One region of the Cohnella sp. genome, then DNA from elsewhere that is predicted to be linked to it. Evidence: predicted binding sites of a transcription regulator. Region 1 holds the regulator's gene; each other region holds the start of a gene.

What was found. Region 1 encodes NrdR, which represses ribonucleotide reductase genes. Its sites were predicted from a motif close to AACACNATATATNGTGTT; they were not measured.
Region 2: nrdI (class Ib ribonucleoside-diphosphate reductase assembly flavoprotein NrdI) is a predicted target of NrdR. The motif match lies at 2,580-2,597, and genes of this name have one in related genera.
Region 3: ACESLM_RS27855 (adenosylcobalamin-dependent ribonucleoside-diphosphate reductase) is a predicted target of NrdR. The motif match lies at 2,979-2,996, and genes of this name have one in related genera.

What each region holds. Positions count from the first base shown of each region.
Region 1 is NZ_JBEPYQ010000018.1:11,386-18,459, reverse strand. It holds gene ACESLM_RS07995 (glycoside hydrolase family 65 protein) at 1-1,613, shown strand, start outside; gene ACESLM_RS07990 (stalk domain-containing protein) at 1,698-3,359, opposite strand; tRNA gene ACESLM_RS07985 (tRNA-Lys) at 3,568-3,643, opposite strand; tRNA gene ACESLM_RS07980 (tRNA-Ala) at 3,653-3,728, opposite strand; gene nrdR (transcriptional regulator NrdR) at 4,003-4,464, opposite strand; gene ACESLM_RS07970 (alpha/beta-type small acid-soluble spore protein) at 4,575-4,787, shown strand; gene ACESLM_RS07965 (lytic transglycosylase domain-containing protein) at 4,876-5,445, opposite strand; gene coaE (dephospho-CoA kinase) at 5,442-6,038, opposite strand; gene ytaF (sporulation membrane protein YtaF) at 6,126-6,803, opposite strand; gene mutM (DNA-formamidopyrimidine glycosylase) at 6,909-7,074, opposite strand, start outside.
Region 2 is NZ_JBEPYQ010000095.1:19,343-26,416, reverse strand. It holds gene ACESLM_RS24770 (hypothetical protein) at 1-77, opposite strand, end outside; gene ACESLM_RS24765 (DUF423 domain-containing protein) at 149-523, shown strand; gene ACESLM_RS24760 (putative bifunctional diguanylate cyclase/phosphodiesterase) at 615-2,432, shown strand; gene nrdI (class Ib ribonucleoside-diphosphate reductase assembly flavoprotein NrdI) at 2,625-2,984, shown strand; gene nrdE (class 1b ribonucleoside-diphosphate reductase subunit alpha) at 2,971-5,055, shown strand; gene nrdF (class 1b ribonucleoside-diphosphate reductase subunit beta) at 5,110-6,081, shown strand; gene ACESLM_RS24740 (hypothetical protein) at 6,155-6,736, opposite strand; gene ACESLM_RS24735 (YunC family protein) at 6,909-7,074, shown strand, end outside.
Region 3 is NZ_JBEPYQ010000126.1:6,872-13,945, forward strand. It holds gene ACESLM_RS27840 (hypothetical protein) at 1-75, opposite strand, end outside; gene ACESLM_RS27845 (YqhG family protein) at 231-1,115, opposite strand; gene ACESLM_RS27850 (DEAD/DEAH box helicase) at 1,112-2,782, opposite strand; gene ACESLM_RS27855 (adenosylcobalamin-dependent ribonucleoside-diphosphate reductase) at 3,092-6,955, shown strand.

The DNA of each region.
Region 1 (7,074 bases):
GCGATCGGTTCATCGGCCAGGACGTGGCGATCAAGCTGACGCAAGGCGAATCGACCACCTTCGATAAATTCGTCTACAACTATGCGGAAAAAGATCGCTCGACGACGAACGAGGAACTGTGGAGCCAGGGGCTGCGGCAAGCGAAGGCATACGTGGGCGTGAGTTATGCGGAGCTGGAAAAGCGGCAGGCGGAATACTGGGCGAACGTGTGGAAGGAGTCGGACATCGTCATCGAGGGCGATCCCGACAACCAGCAGGGCATCCGCTTCTGCATTTTCAACTTGTACCAGACGTACCACGGCGACAATCCGGGCTTTAACATCGGCGCCAAAGGACTGACGGGAGAAGCGTACAGAGGGCTCGCCTTCTGGGATACCGAGTCCTATTGCTTGCCTTTCTATATTTTCAACAATCCGAAAGCCGCCAAGAGTCTGCTCGAATTCCGTTACAAATCTTTGCCCCACGCGCTGGAACGCGCGAAGGACTTGGATTGCGCCGGCGCCTTCTACCCGATCGCGACGATCGACGGCACGGAGAGCTGCGATCTCTGGCAGAACTCGAACCTGCAGCTGCATGTCGGAACGGCCGTTGCATACGGCATTCGCCACTACGTGAACATTACGGACGACGTCGAATTCCTGTACGAGAAAGGACTGGAGATGCTCATCCAGATCAGCCGTTTCTACGCGACCCGCGGCCAATGGGGACAGAAGACCGGCCTGTACGGATACTTCGGCGTCATGGGGCCCGACGAATTCCAGCTTATGGTCAACAATAACTGCTACCTCAACCTGATGGCCAAGAAGCTGTTCGAATACACGCTGGAAACGATCGCCCGCATGTCCGCGGAAGCCGGAGAAGCGTTCCAGACGTTGGCCGGACGGCTCGGCCTGACCGAAGAGGAGCAAGCCGACTGGAAGCGCAAGGCGGAGTTGATGAAAATTCCGCAAGATCCCGAGACCGGCATCTACGAGGAGCACGACGGCTTCTTCGATATGCCTCATCTCGATATTCACTCGATTCCGGTTACGGAATTCCCGCTGTATTCGCATTGGTCGTACGACCGCCTGTACCGTTACGACATGATCAAGCAGCCTGACGTGCTCATGTTCATGTTCCTGTACAGCGGAGATTACCCGTTGGCCGAGAAGATCGCCAACTACGAGTACTACGAATCGCGCTGCATCCACGAATCCTCGCTCTCCCCTTCCATTCACTCCATTCTCGCCGCTGAGATCGGGAAGGATGAGGAGGCCTATAAGTTTTTCGAATTCGCGACGCGTCTCGATCTGGACAACTACAACCGCAATACGCGCGAAGGTCTGCATACGACCTCCATTGCCGCCGCCTGGATGAACATCGTCTACGGCTTCGGCGGCATGCGGTCCGACGGCGACCATCTCGTCCTGCGGCCGACGATTCCCGCGCGCTGGGACAGCTACAGCTTCCCGATCTCGTACAAGGAATCGAAGCTGCTCGTCGAAGTCGACAAGCGGCAAGCTTCCATCAAGGTCGTCTCCGGCAGCTCGGTTGACATTACGATCTACGGGCAAGCCCGCAGCGTCGGCTCGGACGGCGTGACGGTCGAGCTTCAGCAGCTTGTCGGGCAATAAAGCCTGGAGCATAGCAGGGCGCTTGACCATGCAACGCCCTCACCCGCAATTCCAAGCCGGATGAGGGCGTTTGTCCGCTTCAGGTTATTTGAGGGTTATCGCAATCGTCAGCTTCGTCGTATCGACCTTAACCGTTCCGCCGAGCTGCTTCGCCAGCCAATCGGCAGAGATCAGCCACGTTGCGGGAACCGCAGACGCGAGTTTGACGGTTTTGCCGTTCACGGTCGCTTGAGCGCTTCCCTTCTTCAGCACGATCTTCGATTTGCCCCGCGTGACGGTCGCCGTCGTCTTGTTTTTGTCGTAGGCGACTTTCGCTCCGAACGCCTTCGCGGCGTCGGCCAGAGGCAGCGTCACGGCCGTTCCCTTCACGACGGGACTGGCGGCAAGCGCCACTTCCTTGCCGTTCACGACGAGCTTGTACTTCGCCGGAAGATCGGGCTTAACCGGCGCGCTTCCGAACCCGCCGATAGCGACGGGAGTCTTCCGCGTCACTGTTGTGCCGTCGCCGAGCTGGCCGTAATCGTTTCTCCCCCACGCCCAGACGCTGCCGTCTTTCCCGACGGCCAGATTCGAGCCGAAGACGCCCTTCACGGTCGCGATTTGCGGCACCCCCCCAACCTGTCCCCAAGAATAACGCTCGGCAACGCCTGAGACGCCGAGCTGGCCGACGGCATTGTCGCCGAACGTCCACACGGTGCCGTCCGTCTTTAAGCCGAGGAGCGAAGGCTTCACGAGCAGATTCGTCGTGTTCCGGATTTCGCTGAAGCCTTGCAGCGCAGATGTGGCCGTCGGCTGAAGATGATGCGGCATTTTGCCGTAGTGCGCCGGGTCCGTCCGATTCAAGCCCTTCGTCTCCAGCAGACTGACGCCCCACTCGAACACCTTGCCGCCCCGTTGGAACGCAAGGGCAGTCGCTCCATCCGTCATTACCCGTTCGACGTTTGCTATTCCCTCTACTTGGACGGTGCCGATGCGGCCCGATTCGTCTCTCTTGCCGTCGCCGAGCTGCCCGAAGGTGTTCCAGCCCTGCGTCCACACCGTCCCGTCCTTGTCGACCACCGCCAACAAGCCGTTTCCTGCCGACACGAAGACGACCGATCCTACGGAATCATTTTTCTGAGGAGAGAGCCGTTCCTTCAAAATCGCGCCGGAGGCTCTTGCATTCCCCCATTGCCACATCTCCCCTGCCGCATTCCAGGCGGTGCCTCCCGCGCTCGTCGCCTCGATGCCGACAATATCGGCCAGACCAGGCACTTGCTGCGGAACGTAGCCGCTGCGGTCGATGCTGATTCTGCTTGCCCCGCTGCTATCGGGCTCGCCATATTCCGTATACGTCCCGTCTCCCAGTTCGCCTTGCACGTTAAAGCCCCACGTCCATACGGTGCCGTCGGCTCTGAGTGCCATTGCATGATTGACGCCCGCGGAGACAGCGACGATGCGATATACGCCCTGCACCTTAACCGGCGAAGAGGCAGACGCTGCGGATTTGCCAAGTCCAAGCTTTCCGCCCCCGTTGCTTCCCCAGCTCCAGAGCGTGCCGTCCTTGGCTACCGCCAGCGCAAAGCCGTTGCCCATCGCAACGTCCACGATCCGTTTGCTATCGTCGCCCTCCGCCGCTGCAGCCGACCTAAAATCGCCGGCCACTCCTCCGAAAATGACAAACGCAGCAAGCGCGAAAGTCAAGCTTTTCGCCGCCAGTCGGTGCGTTAACGCTTTTAATCGAGTCGGTACGTTCTGTCTATGCATATCTGATTTCCTCCTGCCAGTTGATAGAGCTTAAAATGTCTCCTATCATTATCGGCAGATGCTGTCGACGATTTGATCAGAACGCCCTCGTCGTCGGAGCATGCGGGTCAAACCGGTTGTCCGGGCGGCCAACCAATACCCCCTGACGAGAGTAAGAAGCCGTTTAAAACAAAAAAACGGCATCTCTGCCGTTTCGTCTTAAATATGCTGGTGGGTTCTCAGGGGCTCGAACCCTGGACCTGATGATTAAGAGTCACCTGCTCTGCCAACTGAGCTAAGAACCCTTGCATTATTGGTGGACCCTAGCGGGATCGAACCGCTGACCTCTTCGCTGCCAGCGAAGCGCTCTCCCAGCTGAGCTAAGGGCCCGTATCATTTGGCGACAAAAATGAGTTTATCACAGGCTTGGGAGGGTTGTCAACGTCTTTTCCAACAATATTTTTACGCTTGCGGCGACCGTTCTTCGTCCTAACAGCGGATGTCATGGCGGACGCGAAGTCGCTGCCTTATCGTGTAAAAGGACTGGAGAGATCGGCGCTTCCGATGCTTTAAGATAAGCTTTTTACGGCCGTGCGAAATAAAGCCGAACGCCCCTGGCGCCCGGCTTTATGCTATATTCGGCATATTCGGGAAATACGACTGTCTATATCCCGTGTTTGCTCATCAGCGTGTTCAGCTCTTTGAAGAACATGTTAATATCCTTGAACTGGCGGTACACCGACGCGAATCGGACGTACGCGACCTCGTCGACGGGATAAATATGCTCCATCAACAGCTCGCCGATAATCCGGCTCTCGACCTCCGCCGACGCCGTATTGCGGATTTCCCGCTCCACGTCGGAGACGATGACTTCGAGTTGTCCGACGGATACCGGACGCTTCTCGCAAGCCCGCAGAAGCCCCCTAAGCACCTTGTCCCTGCTGAACTCCTCGCGGCTCCCGTCCTTCTTGATCACCATCAGCGGCGTTTCCTCGACCGTCTCGAAAGTCGTAAACCGACGGCTGCACTTCTCGCACTCCCGGCGGCGGCGAATCGATTTGTTATCGTTGGCCGGACGGGAGTCCAACACTTTCGTTCCGCTGTAATCGCAATAAGGGCATTTCATGTCGCCGATCTCGCCTCCTTCGAATACGAATGATTTTCCAAGCCTTACCTTACATGAACGGTAGAATAAAGCACATAATACAGTTACCAACCGCAAGGAGGTGAACATTCATGGCACAGAACAACAGCAGCAATACATTGCTCGTTCCCCAAGCGACAGCGGGTCTGAACCAACTGAAATACGAAGCGGCTCAAGAGCTTGGCATCGCCATCCCGCAAGATGGTTACCAAGGTAACATGACGACGAAGGACAACGGTTCCATCGGGGGTAACATTACCCGCCGTTTGGTGCAAATCGCCGAGCAACAGCTGGCGGGCCGATAATCCGAACGAATGATCGACAGTGGAAAAGCACTAGATACCGGGAAGCTTTGAAGCGAACGCTTCAAGGCTTCCTTTTGCCTTATCCTAATTATAAGGTCTCGTAAATATCCTGATACTTCTTATAATAATACAACACACGCTGCACGTAATGTCTAGTCTCCCCGTAAGGAATATCGCTAATCGTCCGCTCTTCGCCGTCCCATACTCCCTTTTCCAGCCAAGATCTGACCTTCCCGGGACCGGCGTTATAGGCGGCAAGCGATTTGATCAGATCGCCTCTGAACTGCCGGTTCAGCTCTTTCACGTACCAGGAGCCGAGAGCGATGCCGGCGTGAGCCTGAGATCCCGCGTCCTTCACCGTAATATCGCCGAAATCGTCCTGCTTCAAAATCCACTCCGCCGTATCGGGCATAATCTGCATGATGCCGATCGCTCCCTTTCGGGAGACCGCCGTCAGCCTGTAGTTCGATTCGACGCGGATGATCGCGGCGATCAGAAGCGGATCCAGCTCGTAATGCTGCGCGTTCCTCTTGATTTCATCTTGATAAGAAATCGGATAAATTCGCTTCCCCAACCAATCCGACCGGATGAACAGCGCCCCGAGCACGATAACGACCAACATCAGGATGAAGCGCTTGCGCCTGACCCTTCTCTTCATCCTAGCCCCTTTTCCCGCCAGAAGCGCTCAATCTGCCGATCCGTCTCCCCGGGCGTTCCGCTATTGTCGATAAGCACGTCTGCCCGTCTCTTCTTCTCCTCGATGTCCATCTGCGCGGCGAGTCTCTTCCCGGCTTCCTCCGGCGTCAGGCCGTCTCGTTCGATGAGCCGGCGAAGCTGCGTCTCCCGGGGAACGTACACGACCATGACCTGCTCGAAATAACCTTCAAGCTTCGACTCGTACAGAAGCGGAACGTCGACGACGACCGGCCTGTCCGGCTCTTCCGTCTCGTAACGCGCCATCCGTTCCTTCATCACGGCGCGAATGGCCGGATGCGTAATCGCTTCGAGCGCCTTGCGCTCCTCCGGATCGGAGAAGACGACGGCGCCGAGCTTCTTGCGGTCCAGCGAGCCGTCCGGCTTGAGCACGGCTTGTCCGAACCGCTCGGCGATCGCGAGCAAAGCCGGCTGCCCGGGCTCGACGACCTCCCGGGCGACTTTGTCCAGATCGATCAGGTTCGCCCCGCGCTCCGCGAGCAGCTTGGCGACCGTGCTTTTGCCGGTGGCGATGCCTCCCGTTAATCCTATGTTCATAAGCCCTCTTCCTTACATCTGAGTAAAGTGGTTCAAAAAGTCCGACCGCTGAGAACCGAACTCTTTGAACCCGGCCTTACCTCGGCCTTATACAAACAGCTTGAAAATTCCCATCGTGATCAAAATGATGCCCGGCAGCATGGACAGCTGCTTAATCCAGCGCCAGCGCGACGCCCACAATCCGAACTTCGTGCCGGACCAGAGGAACAATCCGCTCGAAGCGGCGATAAGAATCGCCGTCAGCATGGGCGGAAAGCCGACCAGGGCCGCGCCGATGCCCGCTCCGAAGGCGTCCAGCGACAGCGCCGTCCCGAGCAGGAACGCTTCTCCCGCGCTGATCGTGCCCGACCGGTCCATGTCGGCCGCCGACGGCGTGCGAAGAATTTGAATGATGAACCCGAATATTTTAAGCTCCATCTTAAGCACGGGAGCGTCCGCCGCCGCGCCTGCTTCCGCGCCCCCGCGGCCTCCGGCGTCACGTTCGTCCCGTTCGCCGCTGCGGATAAATTGAATGAGCGCCCACATGCCGATGCCGATCAGAATGACCGCCCCTATGGCCGATGCCCCTTGCGGGGGAATCCATCGCGTGATCGCGACCCCGACCATCATTGAGAGCAGAATGATCAGACCGGAACAAACCGAAATAATCGCTACGGATGATACGGGAATTTTGATTCTCCTGACGCCGTAAGTCATTCCGACGCCGAAACCGTCCAAACTTACCGCGAAAGACAATAACAGAAGCGACGCGACAGGTGCCATCATAACGCATTTCCCCCTGCATGGATGCGATCCCTCGCTCCCGTTCCGGAAGCCGGGTACCTTCCATCCTATGCAGGCGGCGGCGACAATGCCCCGCTTAATGCACTTCTATCGCTCCGCCCCGTCCAGCCTCCGCTTCACGGCATGGGTTCGCGGCCGCTTCGATGCAGTCGCGGCATCGTCCGATGACGTCGGCGATTTCCCGCCGCGAGGCGGCTTCTGGCACTTCGGACACACGTGCGTGCCTCGTCCGCCGACGACCGACTTCTCGATC
Region 2 (7,074 bases), on a different contig from region 1:
TGGGGCGGCTGGCCGTCAATCTGTGAGAAGGCGCCGCGGTTCGCAAATTGTTCATCCTTTTCGAACGGTTCGTTCATGACTTTACACCTCATTCAGGATATGATAGATGTTGAAATGCTGTCCAAATTCCAAGGAGGATAAACCCCGCATGAATAAGTATACAAAAATTGGTGCCCTTGCGGCTATGCTTTCTGTCGTTCTCGGAGCATTCGGAGCCCACATTTTGGAAGATCGGCTCACGGCGGACGCGCTGGACGTCTACGATACTGGCGTTCAATATCACATGTTCCACTCCGTCGGCATTCTTCTCATCGCTCTTCTAATGGATCGGCTTCCTTCGCCGAAGCTGGCGATCTGGGCCGCGAGGCTGCATATTATCGGGATCATCCTGTTTTCCGGGAGCTTGTACGTCCTGGCTTTCAGCGGGGTTAAGATTCTCGGAGCCATTACGCCGCTCGGGGGAGTTGCGTTCATTGCAGGCTGGATCTGCATCGCTTTGGCCGCCCGAAAGGACAAGAAATAGAAAATTATGGGCTACACATCTACGCCATTTGATCTATAATAGATGTATTATCCTAGAGTAGTCGCCCATGGCGGAGGAAGGACGTAGCCTCGTGAACGGATGGTCCAACGACGGACTTTGGCTGGCGGGTGTCGCCGGCCTTGCAGCACTGACCGCAAGCGCCGCTTCATTAGGCTGGATATTCTCGCGCAAACGCTATCGGACCGAGCAGTCGGGTCCTGTTTATCAATGGGAATTGTTGAATTCGCTTTACACGCACAGCCCGATCGCTTTCGCGGTGATCGACAGGCATGGGCGATTCATGGACATTAACCGCGATCCGTCCGATATGGTCGGATACGGTAAGGAGGAATTGAACGGCATTTCGTTCGAGACGATGCTGGCCGACGAATCCAGGGAGCAGACAAGGCTTGTTTTCCAACGGACGCTTCAAGGGGAAACCTGCTCCAGGGAAATCAAGGTCATACATAAGCATGGACACGCGATCGATCTGAACATTCATACTTCGCCGCTGGTCAGAAGGAACAGAACGATCGGCATTCTCGTATTCATCGAAGATATCAGCGACCGCAAGCGCTCGCTCGAGCGCATACGCTATATGGCCTATTACGACGACATGACGGGGCTGCCGAACAGGCAGTTTTTTATGAATCGCCTTGAAGAGAGGCTTCAATCGGCCAAGGAAAGCGGGAGGTCTCTTGCCGTCTGCTATATCGACGTGGACCATTTCAAGCTGATCAACGCGTCGTTCGGACGCGATTTCGGCGACATGCTGCTGCTGCAGATCGCCGAGCGGCTCAGCCGCAGTCTGTCCGTGCCGGGAGATCTCGCGCGCATGGAAGGGGACGAGTTCGCGGCTTGTTTGGAGTCGCTGGAAAACGCGGACGACATATCCAGACGTCTGGATGCCCTGATATCCGTCATGAAGGAGCCGTTCGAATTGAACGGCGTGCCGGTTCACGTGACGGTCAGCATCGGCGTCTCCGTCAGTCCGGACGGCGCGGACGACGCCGCCACGATGCTGAAGCGCGCCGACGCCGCATTGCATCGCGTGAAGGTCAACGGCAAGAACGACTATTTGCTGCATTCCGGCGACATGGATCATATCGCGATCGAGAAGCTGACCATCCAGCACGAAATGCACAGGGCGCTGAAGAACAAGGAGTTCGTGCTGCACTATCAGCCCCAGTACGATCTGGCTTCCGGCCAGATCGTCGGTATGGAAGCGCTCGTCCGATGGCAGCATCCCGAACGCGGGCTCGTCTCCCCGGGGGAGTTCATTCCCGCGGCGGAGGAGAGCGGCCTGATCGTGCCGCTCGGCGAATGGGTGATCGAAGAGGCTTGCAGGCAGAACAAGGCTTGGCAGGATGAGGGATTGCTTAATATCCCCGTATCCGTCAATTTGTCGTTTCGGCAGTTCTCTCAGCGGAATTTGACGGGCAAAATTTCCGAAATCCTGCGTCAGACCGGCCTGCATCCCCGTTATTTGGAGCTCGAGATTACGGAGAGCATGACGATGGACGTCGAACGAGCCTCGCAATATTTGAAAGAGCTGACCGATCTGGGGGTTAATATCAGTATCGACGACTTCGGGACGGGGTACAGTTCGTTTCATTATCTGAAAAATCTGCCGATCGCCCGCCTGAAAATCGATCGTTCCTTCGTCAGGGACATCGAGCAGGATCCGGGTGACGCGGCGATCGTCGCGGCCATCATCTCGATGGCGCATAACTTGCAGATGCAGGTCATTGCCGAAGGGGTCGAGACGAAGGATCAAGTTCATTTTCTGCGCTCTCACCGCTGCGACGAAATGCAGGGTTATTTCGGGAGCCCTCCGCTGTCCAGCTCGGGCGCGCAAGATCTGCTGCTGGAGAAACTCAACCGTCCCGCGCTGCCCAATTATCACTAGACATCTCTCCCTTGCGAAGAGCGGAAGAGGGTCGCTTCGGCGATCCTTTTCTTTTTTTTGCGCATAAAATAGCAAGCGATCGGCATTTGTCAATAGGTCATCTTTCACCTTGACACCCACAATATCTTGATATAAATTGGATGTTGTCGCTATACATATTGTGTTGAGGTCAAAGAAAGGAGAATGAATGGCATGATGATCGCCTATGATTCCAAGACAGGTAACGTACGGAGGTTCGTAGAGAAATTAAAGCTTCCTTCGGTTCAAATCGAGGAATCCATGGATCTGGATCAGCCCTTCGTTCTCATTACGTATACGACGGGTTTCGGTCAAGTGCCGGATAGGGTCGCTTCGTTCTTGAAGAAGAATCATCGGAAGCTGCGCGGGGTATCCGCCAGCGGCAACCGCAATTGGGGGAACGGATTCGCGCTGAGCGCGGATCGCATCGCGGAGATGTACGGGGTGCCCGTCATCAGCAAGTTCGAGTTGTCCGGCACGACGAAGGACGTTGAGAGATTCGTACAGGAGGTGCGCGCAGTTGCGTCATATTGAACTGAACAACTTATTGATGCAAAGAGATACGGAAGGGTTCTTCCAATTGGACAAAGATCGCGAAGCCGTCGCCGAGTTCATGGAGGACGTCTACCGCAAAAGCGTAAAGTTCGCCAGCCACCGCGAGAAGGTTCGCTACATGCTGGATAACAACTACTACGAAGACGTCTACGAGCGCTACTCCGAAGAGGAAGTCGATCAAATCTACGAATTGACCCACGCGTACCGCTTCCAATTCAAATCCTATATGGCCGCCTCCAAGTTCTATACCGACTATGCCGTCAAGACCGACGACAAGACGCTATATCTTGAGCACTTTCCCGATCGGGTGTCGATCGTGGCGCTGCATTTGGCGAGAGGGGATTTCCAAGTGGCCCGTGCCTTGGCGGCTTCGATGATGGAGCAGCGCTTGCAGCCGGCTACGCCGACGTTCCTGAACGCGGGCAAGAGCCGTCGCGGGGAGATGGTGTCCTGCTTCCTGCTGGAGATGGACGACTCCCTCAATTCGATCAACTATGTGATCGGAACTTGTATGCAGCTGTCCAAGATCGGCGGGGGCGTGGCGGTAAACCTGTCGAAGATCCGCGGACGCGGCGAGACGATCAAAGGCGTAGAAGGCGCGGCGAAGGGCATCATGCCCGTGTTGAAGCTGATGGAGGACGCCTTCTCCTATGCTGATCAGATGGGTCAGCGTAAAGGCTCGGGAGCGGGCTACTACAACATTTTCGGATGGGACGTCATCGAGTTCCTCGACAGCAAGAAGATCAATGCGGACGAGAAAACCCGCCTCAAGACGCTGTCGATCGGCCTGATCGTGCCGGACAAATTTTATCAGCTCGCCGAGAAGAACGAGATGCTGCACGTTTTCGCGCCTTATACGGTGTTTAAGCACTACGGCCAACACCTGGACGACATGGACATGGACGAGATGTACGAGACGCTGCTTGCCGACGACCGCGTGAAGAAAAAAGCGGTCATGAGCGCGCGCGACATGCTCGTGAAGATTGCCACGACGCAGCTTGAGTCCGGTTATCCGTACATCATGAACAAATCCAACGCCAACCGCGCACACGCGCTTAAGGATCTCGGCGGCATCAAGATGTCGAACCTGTGCACGGAAATTTTCCAACTTCAGGAAACTTCGGAGATCGGCGATTATTTCGAGCCGGATACGATCCGCAGAGACATTAGCTGCAACCTCGCTTCCTTGAACATCGCCAACGTGATGGACACGCGCAAAATCAAGGAATCGGTGCACGAGGGCATCGTCGGCCTGACGGCGGTTAGCGACATGACGACGGTATCCAACGCTCCTGGCGTCGCCAAGGCGAACGCAGAGCTGCACTCCGTCGGGCTCGGCGCGATGAACCTGCACGGCTATCTGGCGAAGAACAAGATCGCTTACGAGAGCAAGGAAGCGCGAGACTTCGTTCGCACGTTCTTCATGATGATGAACTTCCACTCCATCGAGAAGAGCATGGAGATCGCCAGGGATACGGGCGTCACTTTCCGCGGCTTCGAGCGTTCCGAATACGCCAAAGGTACATATTTCGATCGTTACTTGGAGATCGACTATCGTCCGCAGACGGAACGCGTGAAGACGTTGTTCGCCGGCATCGACGTGCCGTCGCCCGCAGACTGGGCAAACCTGAAAGCCGACGTCGCGGAGCACGGGCTGTACCATGCTTACCGTCTGGCGATCGCGCCTACGCAGAGCATCTCGTACATCCAGAACGCGACTTCGAGCGTCATGCCGATCGTCGAACCGATCGAGACCCGCACCTATGCGAACTCGACGACGTATTATCCGATGCCGTTCTTGAGCAAGGACAACATTTTCTTCTATAAATCGGCTTACCAAATGGATCAATTCAAGGTCATCGACCTGATCGCCGAGATCCAGCCTCACGTGGACCAAGGCATCTCGACCGTCCTGCACGTGAACAGCGACGTGACGACGCGCCAGCTGTCCCGTTATTACGTCTACGCGGCCAAGAAAGGCCTGAAATCTCTCTATTATACGCGTACGAACCGACTGTCGGTGGAAGAGTGCATAACCTGCTCGGTGTAAGAGCAGGGACGAGGCGAGCGCCTGAGCCGCCAGCAATCAGGAGGACGAATAATTATGTGCGCGTTAAAAGCCGTTAACTGGAATCGTCCGGACGACGATTTTACGATCACGTTCTGGAATCAGAACATTATGCAGTTCTGGACGGATGAGGAAATTCCGCTCTCGGACGATAAAATGGATTGGATGAACCTGAGCGATCGGGAACGCGAGCTCTACATGAAAGTATTGGGGGGCTTGACGCTGCTCGATACGGTGCAGGGCGGAGTCGGCATGCCGCGGATTCTGGAGCACGTCGACGGGCTACAGCGCAAAGCGGTGCTCGGCTTCATGGCGATGATGGAGCAAATCCACGCCAAGTCCTACAGCAGTATTTTCACGACGCTGGCGTCGACGGAAGAGATCGACGGCGTATTCCGCTGGGTCGAAGCGAACCCGTATTTGCAGACGAAGGCCGACACGATCGTTCAGTATTACAACCATATCGAGTCGCCGAAAAGCCTGTTCCTGGCGATGGGGGCTTCGGTGCTGCTGGAAAGCTACTTGTTCTATAGCGGTTTCTTCTATCCGCTTTATTTGGCCGGACAGGGAAAAATGACGAGCAGCGGCGAGGTCATCGACCTCATTTTGCGCGACGAGAGCATTCACGGACTGTACGTGGGCGTGTTGGCGCAGGAAGTGTACGGCAAGCTCGACGAGAGCGAGCAGAAGGAAGCTTACGAGGTGCTGTACGGGCTGCTTATGCATCTTCACCAGAACGAGGAGAAGTATACGGACGAGCTGTACTCGGCGATCGGGCTTGCCGATGAGGTTAAGAAATTCGTCCGCTACAACGCGAACAAAGCGTTTATGAACATGGGCTTCGACCCGGTCTTCCCGGAGGAAGAGGTCAACCCGATCGTGTTCAACGGCATCAGCACGCGCACGAAGCAGCACGATTTCTTCTCGAAGAAAGGCAACGGCTACGTTCGGACGATTCACGTGGAAACGATGACCGACGACGACTTCTTGTTCGATTTCGATAAATAAATAAGCGTTCGAACAGCAAAACACGCGCCGAGGGCTTCTCTGCCCTGCGGTGCGTGTTTTGCTGTGCAGCCGGTTATTCCACGAAGTCGTCGATCTCGTTCAGTCCGACGGTGTAAACTTGCTTCTCGTCCACGTGGTACGCGGTGATGAGCTGCTTGTCGGCATCGTAGTTCAACACGCGGCACGGAATGCTGAGCTTGATTCCGCGGCCTTTGTTTATGTTGATCCGGATCAGCTTGCTGGTTTCGATAAAAAAACGAATGCGAAGCTCCAACGGGTTGGGCTCGGAAGGTTTGGGCGCCGGCTTCTTGGGGGGAGCGGAAGGTTTAGCCTTCGCGTCTTCCCGAGCCGGAGCGGAAGGTTTAGCCTTCTCGTCCTCCCGAGCCGGAGCGGAAGGTTTAGCCTTCTCGTCCTCCCGAGCCGAAGCGGAAGGTTTAGCCTTCTCGTCCTCCCGAGCCGGAGCGGAAGGTTTAGCCTTCTCGTCCTCCCGAGCCGAAGCGGCCCGATTGTCCGTTACGATCCGATAATGGTCCAAATTCGCGTTGTTCAGTTCTTGAAGCAGGCGTATCAAAGCATCTCCTCTGTTCGGAGAGGAGATGCTGAATTCCACTAGAAAAGAATGGGAGTCATCGGAATTCTGATGGGTGTCTTTCATGAAGAAGCCTCCGTTGCCATGCATAGTCCGGTAAAACCATGTCCTAGAACCCAATATACCACGAGATGGACGCCCAATATAGGGGTTATGGGTCTAAATGCCCTGAAAAATAATTCTAGCTTCGCATATTTTATATCGCATGAACCTATGCCTGAACTTGGAGGTGATTGGCATGGTTAAAGTGATGCCGCTGCGAGTCGGAGAATGGACGGCGATCGGCGTCGAGGTGCTGCTGCCGAAGACGACGCTTCTGGCCGTGACGGCCGGTCCTGGATACATTATGTGCGGCGCTCTGGACGTCCAGTTGCTCAACGAGAGGCTGAAGGACCGCGCGATCG
Region 3 (7,074 bases), on a different contig from region 1:
CGACAACGCCACCGTCGCCGCGAACCGAAGGCTTGATCTGCGTCGGCTTCCGTTACGGCTTTTCAGGAAAATCATGTTATCACCCGCTGTTTCATAGTGTACGTTCGTCCGGTTGGATCTTGGCGCCGCTTGTCCATTGTAGCCGACGGGCGGCGCCGAAGGTGTTGGAACTTGTCAGCCCTCGCCGCGCCCGGCGGTTCTAATTTTGCCGATTTCCGGCGTTTCGTCGCTTAATCGATGCCGGGCAGGTGGAAGATGCCGCAGTTCAGAACCGAGACGCTCACGCGCGGTCGGTATTGCCAGTCGATTTCGGCTTCCCGCTGATTGAATCTGGCGGTGACGGCTTCCTTCTGCTCGCTCTGGTCGGGATGATTCATATGCTCCAGCATGGGAACATAATATTGCCGAATTCTCTCCAGTTCGTCTTGCCTCCGCGCTTCGGCTTCCACGGCCCAGGAGAAATCGGCGGCGCGCAGCCTGCGTTCGAGCGCCGCTTCGAGCTGGGCCATCCCTTTTCTCAGAGACAGACCGTTCTTCAGCAGATGGACGTTGGCCGGAAGCCGCGGCGTCAGCCTGCGCTCCCGCAGCTTATCCATGAACCTCTCGTCTATGATGCCGGTGGCGAGCGAGATGCCCCACTGGTACAGCTCTTCCCGCTTCATGTCGCACTCGTAGCCGACTTTGAAATTGACACCAAGCCAAGCGGTGTAAGCTTGGGAAGCGAGCGGGTCGAGCCTGCCGCGGGGAGGCTCCTCGAACAAGGTCACGCAGCGACCGGACTGCTGGACGACGCCGAACAGCTGGTGCAGCCGCCTGGAGCCGAAGTAGACGTCCTCCTGGATGATCCGTCCGGATTCCGTCATGACGTAGGACACCGGCGAAGCGTTCATGCGGTCGGACATCGCCGGATTCTCGAACGACCAGCGATAGGTCATCGTCTCGGGGGGAGTGCCGGTCCGGTCGACGAAGCTCCAATAATACGGCCGGTTCGACAGCGCGCGATCCGCGTCGGGGGACAGCTTCACGGTTACCCCGCCGGGGCTCTTCTCGATAAAGTGGCAGTCTTTCGATTCCAGATAGGAAACGACGAAGCGGTGGATCTGTTTCGAATTCATGTCGCGTTCTCCAGTTGCATCCGTTTTTTCGTCTCGATCAGCGTGTCCCCGAGCCCGTCGATTTTTCTGCGCAGTTCCTCGCCGTCCGCGGTTTCCAGCACGAGCTGGGCCAGACGGCGCTCAAGCGTATCTTCCTTCTCGAACTGCTGAATGATCTCGTCGAGTTCTCCGATGACCAGCTCGAACATGTTGATTTTCTCGTGCAGCAGATGGACGATATGCTCTTCGATCGTGCCCAGCGTGCACAGGTTGAAAATCTGGACGTCCTCCGTCTGACCGAGCCGGTGCACCCGGCCGATCCGCTGCTCGACTCGCATCGGGTTCCACGGCAGGTCGAAGTTGATGACGTGGTGGCAAAATTGCAAGTTGATGCCTTCGCCGCCGGCTTCGGTGGCGATCATCACCTGCGCGCGCCTGCGGAACAGTTCCATCATCCAGTCCTTCTTGCCCCGGTTCATTCCGCCCCGGTAAGGGACGGCGGCGAGATCGTGCTCTCTGAAAAACTTCAGCAAATATTCTTGAGTCGCCCGGTATTCGGTGAAAATGATCGCCTTATCGTTCAGGTTACGGACAAGCTCCATCGCCTTCTCGGCTTTCGTGTTCGACTTGATCTGCTTGATCAGCTCGACGAGCTCCCAGATTCGGGCGCGCAGCGGGGAGTCCTCGGCCGTCTTCTTGAACAGGTTGATCAGCGTCAGAAATACGGCGTCGCGGCTGGAGCAGACTTCTCGCTGCAGAGTGACAAGAGACAGCATGCTGGCCATGTCTCCGCTCTCCGAGGCGGCATGCTTGCGAACATAGTCGGTTACGCCCTCATAGAGCGCCATCTCTTCCGCGGACAGGCGGAGCGGCACGTTGGTGACGACCCGCTTCGTGAATTCGACGCCTCCGTCGCTGCGGCGATTGCGGATCATCACTTGACCGAGCGCTTCATGAAGCTTGGATTCGTTCTTCGGCACGCGGCGATCCGCGACGAAGTTCGCGGCGAAGTCGCCCTCGCCCCCGAGCTGGCCGGGCTTCAGCAGCGTAATCAGGTTGTACAGCTCGGACAGGTCGTTCTGCACCGGCGTGGCGGTGAGGAGCAGGCAGTACTTTTTGCGAAGCTCGTTGATGAATTGATAGTTGCCCGTGCGCTTGTTCTTCAGCTTGTGCGCCTCGTCCACGATGATCAGATCGTATTCGCCGTCGAGCAGCGTCTGCCGGTGCGGGTCGCGCTTGGCCGTATCCATCGAGGCGACGACGATGTCGTTGTCCCACGAATAGGCTTTGCGCTGGGCGACGGCGGGAATGTCGAACTTGCCGTTCAGCTCGCGCACCCATTGCAGCACGAGGGAGGCGGGGACGAGCACGAGCGCCTTCCTCACAAGGCCGCGGATCATATATTCCTTAAGAATCAATCCGGCTTCGATCGTCTTGCCCAGGCCGACCTCGTCGGCGAGGATCGCCCGGCCTCTCATCTCGTGCAGCACGCGGCGGGCGGTATCGATCTGGTGGGGCATCGGCTCGAAATGAGGGAGCAGCGACAGGCATCGCAAAGCGTGGAAATCGGTGACGAGGTTGGCTTCCTCCGCCTCCAACGCAAGCTGGTACAAAGGCCAGTCATCCCATGGGCCGTTGCGTTCCGCCCGCCGCTCCAAATCTTCGAAAGCGCTCCGGTCTACGTGCATATCCACGAGCGGGTGAAGCTTGCGGGGGGCGGTATCGGATGGAATAGAGGTATTCAATCGGCAGTCCTCCTCGGCGATCTCGGCTGGTATCCACTTTCTAGTATGAGCAACCGGGAGGAATTCGAAACGGGGAGAGAGGGGAATGGCTTGCCATTCGTTACCGGTTACAACATATAGGAGATCGTAATGGTATGGGGGCACAATATATTGTATAATTCACCTATAACGCTGGATTTTCATTCCCTTCTGATCGCACTTGGATTGTGCTCTGCCTACTACGTTTTAGAGGAGTTGGTCGCAGTGTCAACCATGCAGGAAAGACATCTCGAGGGGCTTAGCGAGAAAATATTTCTCGATCGCTACGCCTGGAAAAACGCGGACACGGGGGAGACGAAGGTGGGCGACGTCGTCCTCGTGCTGACGAAGGACGACCCGAAGTTTCCTTCCAAGGATGTCGGGGAAGTCGTGGGGCGCGAGGGCAAGAACGTTACCGTCAAGCTTCGAAGCGGCGAATGGGTCGAATCGACGATCGAGAAGCTGACTCTGACGATCGAGAAGACGCCGGAGGAGATGTGGGCGCGGCTCGCGAACGCGATGGCTTCCGTCGAAGAGTCGCCGGAGAAGCAGCAGGAATGGGCGGAGAAGTTCCGCTGGCTGCTCGACGATTGGAAGCTCGTTCCCGGAGGACGGATCGCGGCGGGGGCGGGAGCCAGCGAAGAGCTGACGCTGTTCAACTGCTACGTTATCCCTTCTCCTCATGACAGCCGCGGCGGCATTATGCAGACGCTGTCGGAGATGACCGAGATTATGGCCCGCGGAGGCGGCGTCGGTATCAACTTGTCCTCGCTTCGTCCTCGCAGCTCGATCGTCAAGGGCGTGAACGGCTCTTCCAGCGGCGCGGTATCCTGGGGCGGACTGTTCAGCTATACGACGGGCTTAATTGAGCAGGGTGGTTGCTTCGGACCGAATGAGCGTATCGCAACGAATCGCGGTCTGATTCCGGCCAAAGAACTTGCGGATCGCATGGATCATGGAGAGACCTTTTATGCATTGACCCATCAAGGACCACACCGGATTACATGCTCGTTTCGCAATGGCGTCAAACCTTTGTTCCGGGTGACCACAGAACGCGGCTTTACCGTTGATGTGACAAAGGACCACAAAATGGGAGTTATCCGCAACGGTTCCGTTACGACGATTCCATTACGGGATTTGGATGTTGACTCCGAAACATTGACTTTGCTTGCAGACGGTTTGCAGGAAGTTCCCTACGTACAACTGAAAGCCGAATTGTACCCGCGTCCCGAAATGAGCACGAGATTGAACGAATCGGTGAGATTGCCCAAGGTGCTTGACGAACGCTTGGCTTACTTGCTTGGTTACTTTTATGGGGACGGATATGTACATTGGGGGCGCAAAGTCAATTGGGAAGCGCCGAAAGCGATTAAACTCGCAACTGCCGACGATCATCCTGACATTAGAGATCTCCTCGTAAAATGGGTACGGGAGTTGTTTGGAATTGAGCCGGTTATAGAGACAGGCGACGGAGCCTGTAAAAATGTAGCTGTGTATTCCCGTATAGTGGTGGACTGGCTCGAGCAAAATCGGATGTTGAAAGCCCACAGCCAAGACATTAGAGTACCCGAACCGATCTTCCGCTCCCGGTCGAGCGTGATGGGGGCTTTCGTAGCAGGATATTTCGATGCAGATGGATGCGATCGCGGCTCCAAGGGAGGATACGGATTTGACAGTATCAGTCTTGAAATGCTTGGCGACGTCCAGCAATTGCTGGCTGCTAACGGCATTATGTCGCATATCAATTCGACCGATCGAAGCGACCAAGAATGGAGAACCATTCATCGTCTTTGCGTAACAGGGGCCGAGTTCAAAGAGAGAATGAGTCGATTTATCGAGTTGTCCCATAAAGATAAGAAGAGTGCAGGCCTGCGCAATCACGGCAATAGTTACCCTCGTGAAGTTTGGGGGCAGCTGCGCATTCCTGGGCGTTATTATCAAGGGATATGGGATTCGACGAAAACGCGTATTTCATTTCGAGCGCTAACTCGGGTAAAAGATCGTCTTCACGAGGATGGCCAGGTTGCATTGGCGGAACGTGTAGAACAAATGTTGACTACGGTGCCCGACCGCATTGTGTCGATCGAACCGATAGGGATGAGCGAAGTATACGACTTTGAGGTTGATGAAGTCCACATGCTTTGCGGCAACGGGTTCTATACATCAAATAGTCGGCGCGGCGCCTTAATGCTGATGATCAACGACTGGCATCCGGACGTCGAAGACTTCATTACCGTCAAGCAGACGATGGGACAAGTGACCAACGCCAACCTGTCTGTCTGCGTAAGCAACGCGTTCATGAAGGCGGTCAAGGAGGACGCGGATTGGGAGCTGGTGTTCCCGGATTCGCAGGACCCCGAGTACGACATTCTCTGGGACGGCGATTTGGATAAATGGAAGAAGCGCGGCAAAAACGTCGTACACTACCGTACGGTCCGAGCGCGCGACGTCTGGAACACAATCATCGAGAGCGCCTGGAAGTCCGCCGAACCCGGCGTCGTGTTCATGGAATACTACAACCAGATGTCCAACAGCTGGTACTTTAACCCGATTATTTGTACGAATCCGTGTGGCGAGCAAGGACTGCCCGCATGGGGTGTCTGTAACTTATCCGCGGTTAATCTGTCCAAGTTCTACGACGCCGATAATCATGACGTCGCCTGGGACGAACTGTCCAAGGTCGTTCGTTACTCGACTCGTTTCCTGGACAATGTTATCGACAAGACGCCTTATCACTTCCCGGAAAATCAGAAAAACCAACAGAACGAGCGCCGCGTCGGTCTCGGCACAATGGGGCTCGCGGAATTGATGATCCGGTTGGAAATCCGCTACGGCAGTCCGGAAAGCTTGGATTTCCTCGATAAGCTGTACGGCTTCATGGCTCGCGAGGCGTACCTCGCTTCGACGGAAATCGCTGCGGAGAAAGGCTCGTTCCCGGCGTTCGAGTCCGATCAATTTCTTCAAAGCGGGTTTATGAAAAATATGGTAGCAACTTACCCGGAAGTGGGAGAGGCGGTTGCCAAGCGCGGCATGCGCAATGTCACCGTTATTACGCAGGCTCCGACCGGTTCGACAGGCACGATGGTCGGTACTTCTACCGGCATTGAGCCGTACTTTGCTTTTGAATTTTATCGCCAGAGCCGACTGGGCTTCGACAAGCAGCTTGTACCGATCGCTCAGGCGTGGAAGAACGCGCATCCGGGAGAGGAGCTTCCGGAATGGTTCGTCACGGCCATGAATCTGTCCGCTAAGGACCACATTCGAGTTCAGGCGGCCATTCAACGCTGGGTGGACAGTTCGATCTCCAAGACGGCCAACTGCCCGTCGGACTTTACGGTCGAAGAGACGGCTGAGCTGTACGAACTGGCATTCGAGCTCGGCTGCAAAGGCGTCACGATCTATCGCGACGGCAGTCGGGACGTGCAAGTGCTGAGCACGGCGAAGGACGAGAAGAAGGAAGAGGCGAAGGCGGAAGAGGCTCCAACCGCTGAAGCCGAATCCGAAGCCAGTCCGGCCGCGACGCTGGATACAGCGCTTAAGGCGAGCGTCTCGCCGCAGCAAAGACAGGCGTTCGACAAGCAGTACAGAAGCCGTCCGAAAGTTTTGCGCGGCGCGACCTACAAGTACAATACACCGTTCGGCATGGCTTATATTACGGTGAACGATATCGACGGCACGCCTGGCGAGATCTTCCTGAACGTAGGCAAAGCCGGCTCCGACGTGTTCGCGATGGCGGAGGCGCTCGGCCGCGTCTGCTCCTTATTCCTGCGCTATGGGGATCACGGCGATAAGGTGCAATTGCTGGTCAAGCACCTGAAAGGCATCGGTGGCTCAGGCGCCGTAGGCTTCGGTCCGAACCGCGTCGAGTCGATCGCCGACGCCGTCGCCCAGGCGCTCGAGACGCACGCGGGACTCGCTTCGGATCACGAGCAAGCCGCGGCGTCCGAGGCGCCGTCGGCTTCCGCAGGCTACGTCACCGAGGAGCCGAAAACCGCCTACACGTCGAAAGATTTGTGTCCCTCCTGCGGCTCGGCTTCGCTGCTTAACGTAGAAGGCTGCAAGACATGCGGGAATTGCGGGTATAGCAAGTGCTCGTAAGATAAATGAACCGCCCACGGGAAGGATTTTTCAAACCCGTGGGCGTTTTTTTGTGTACGAACAAGAACAAATGTTTGGTATAATTTTGGAGAAGGGGGGAGTAGAATGAATCGGGGGTA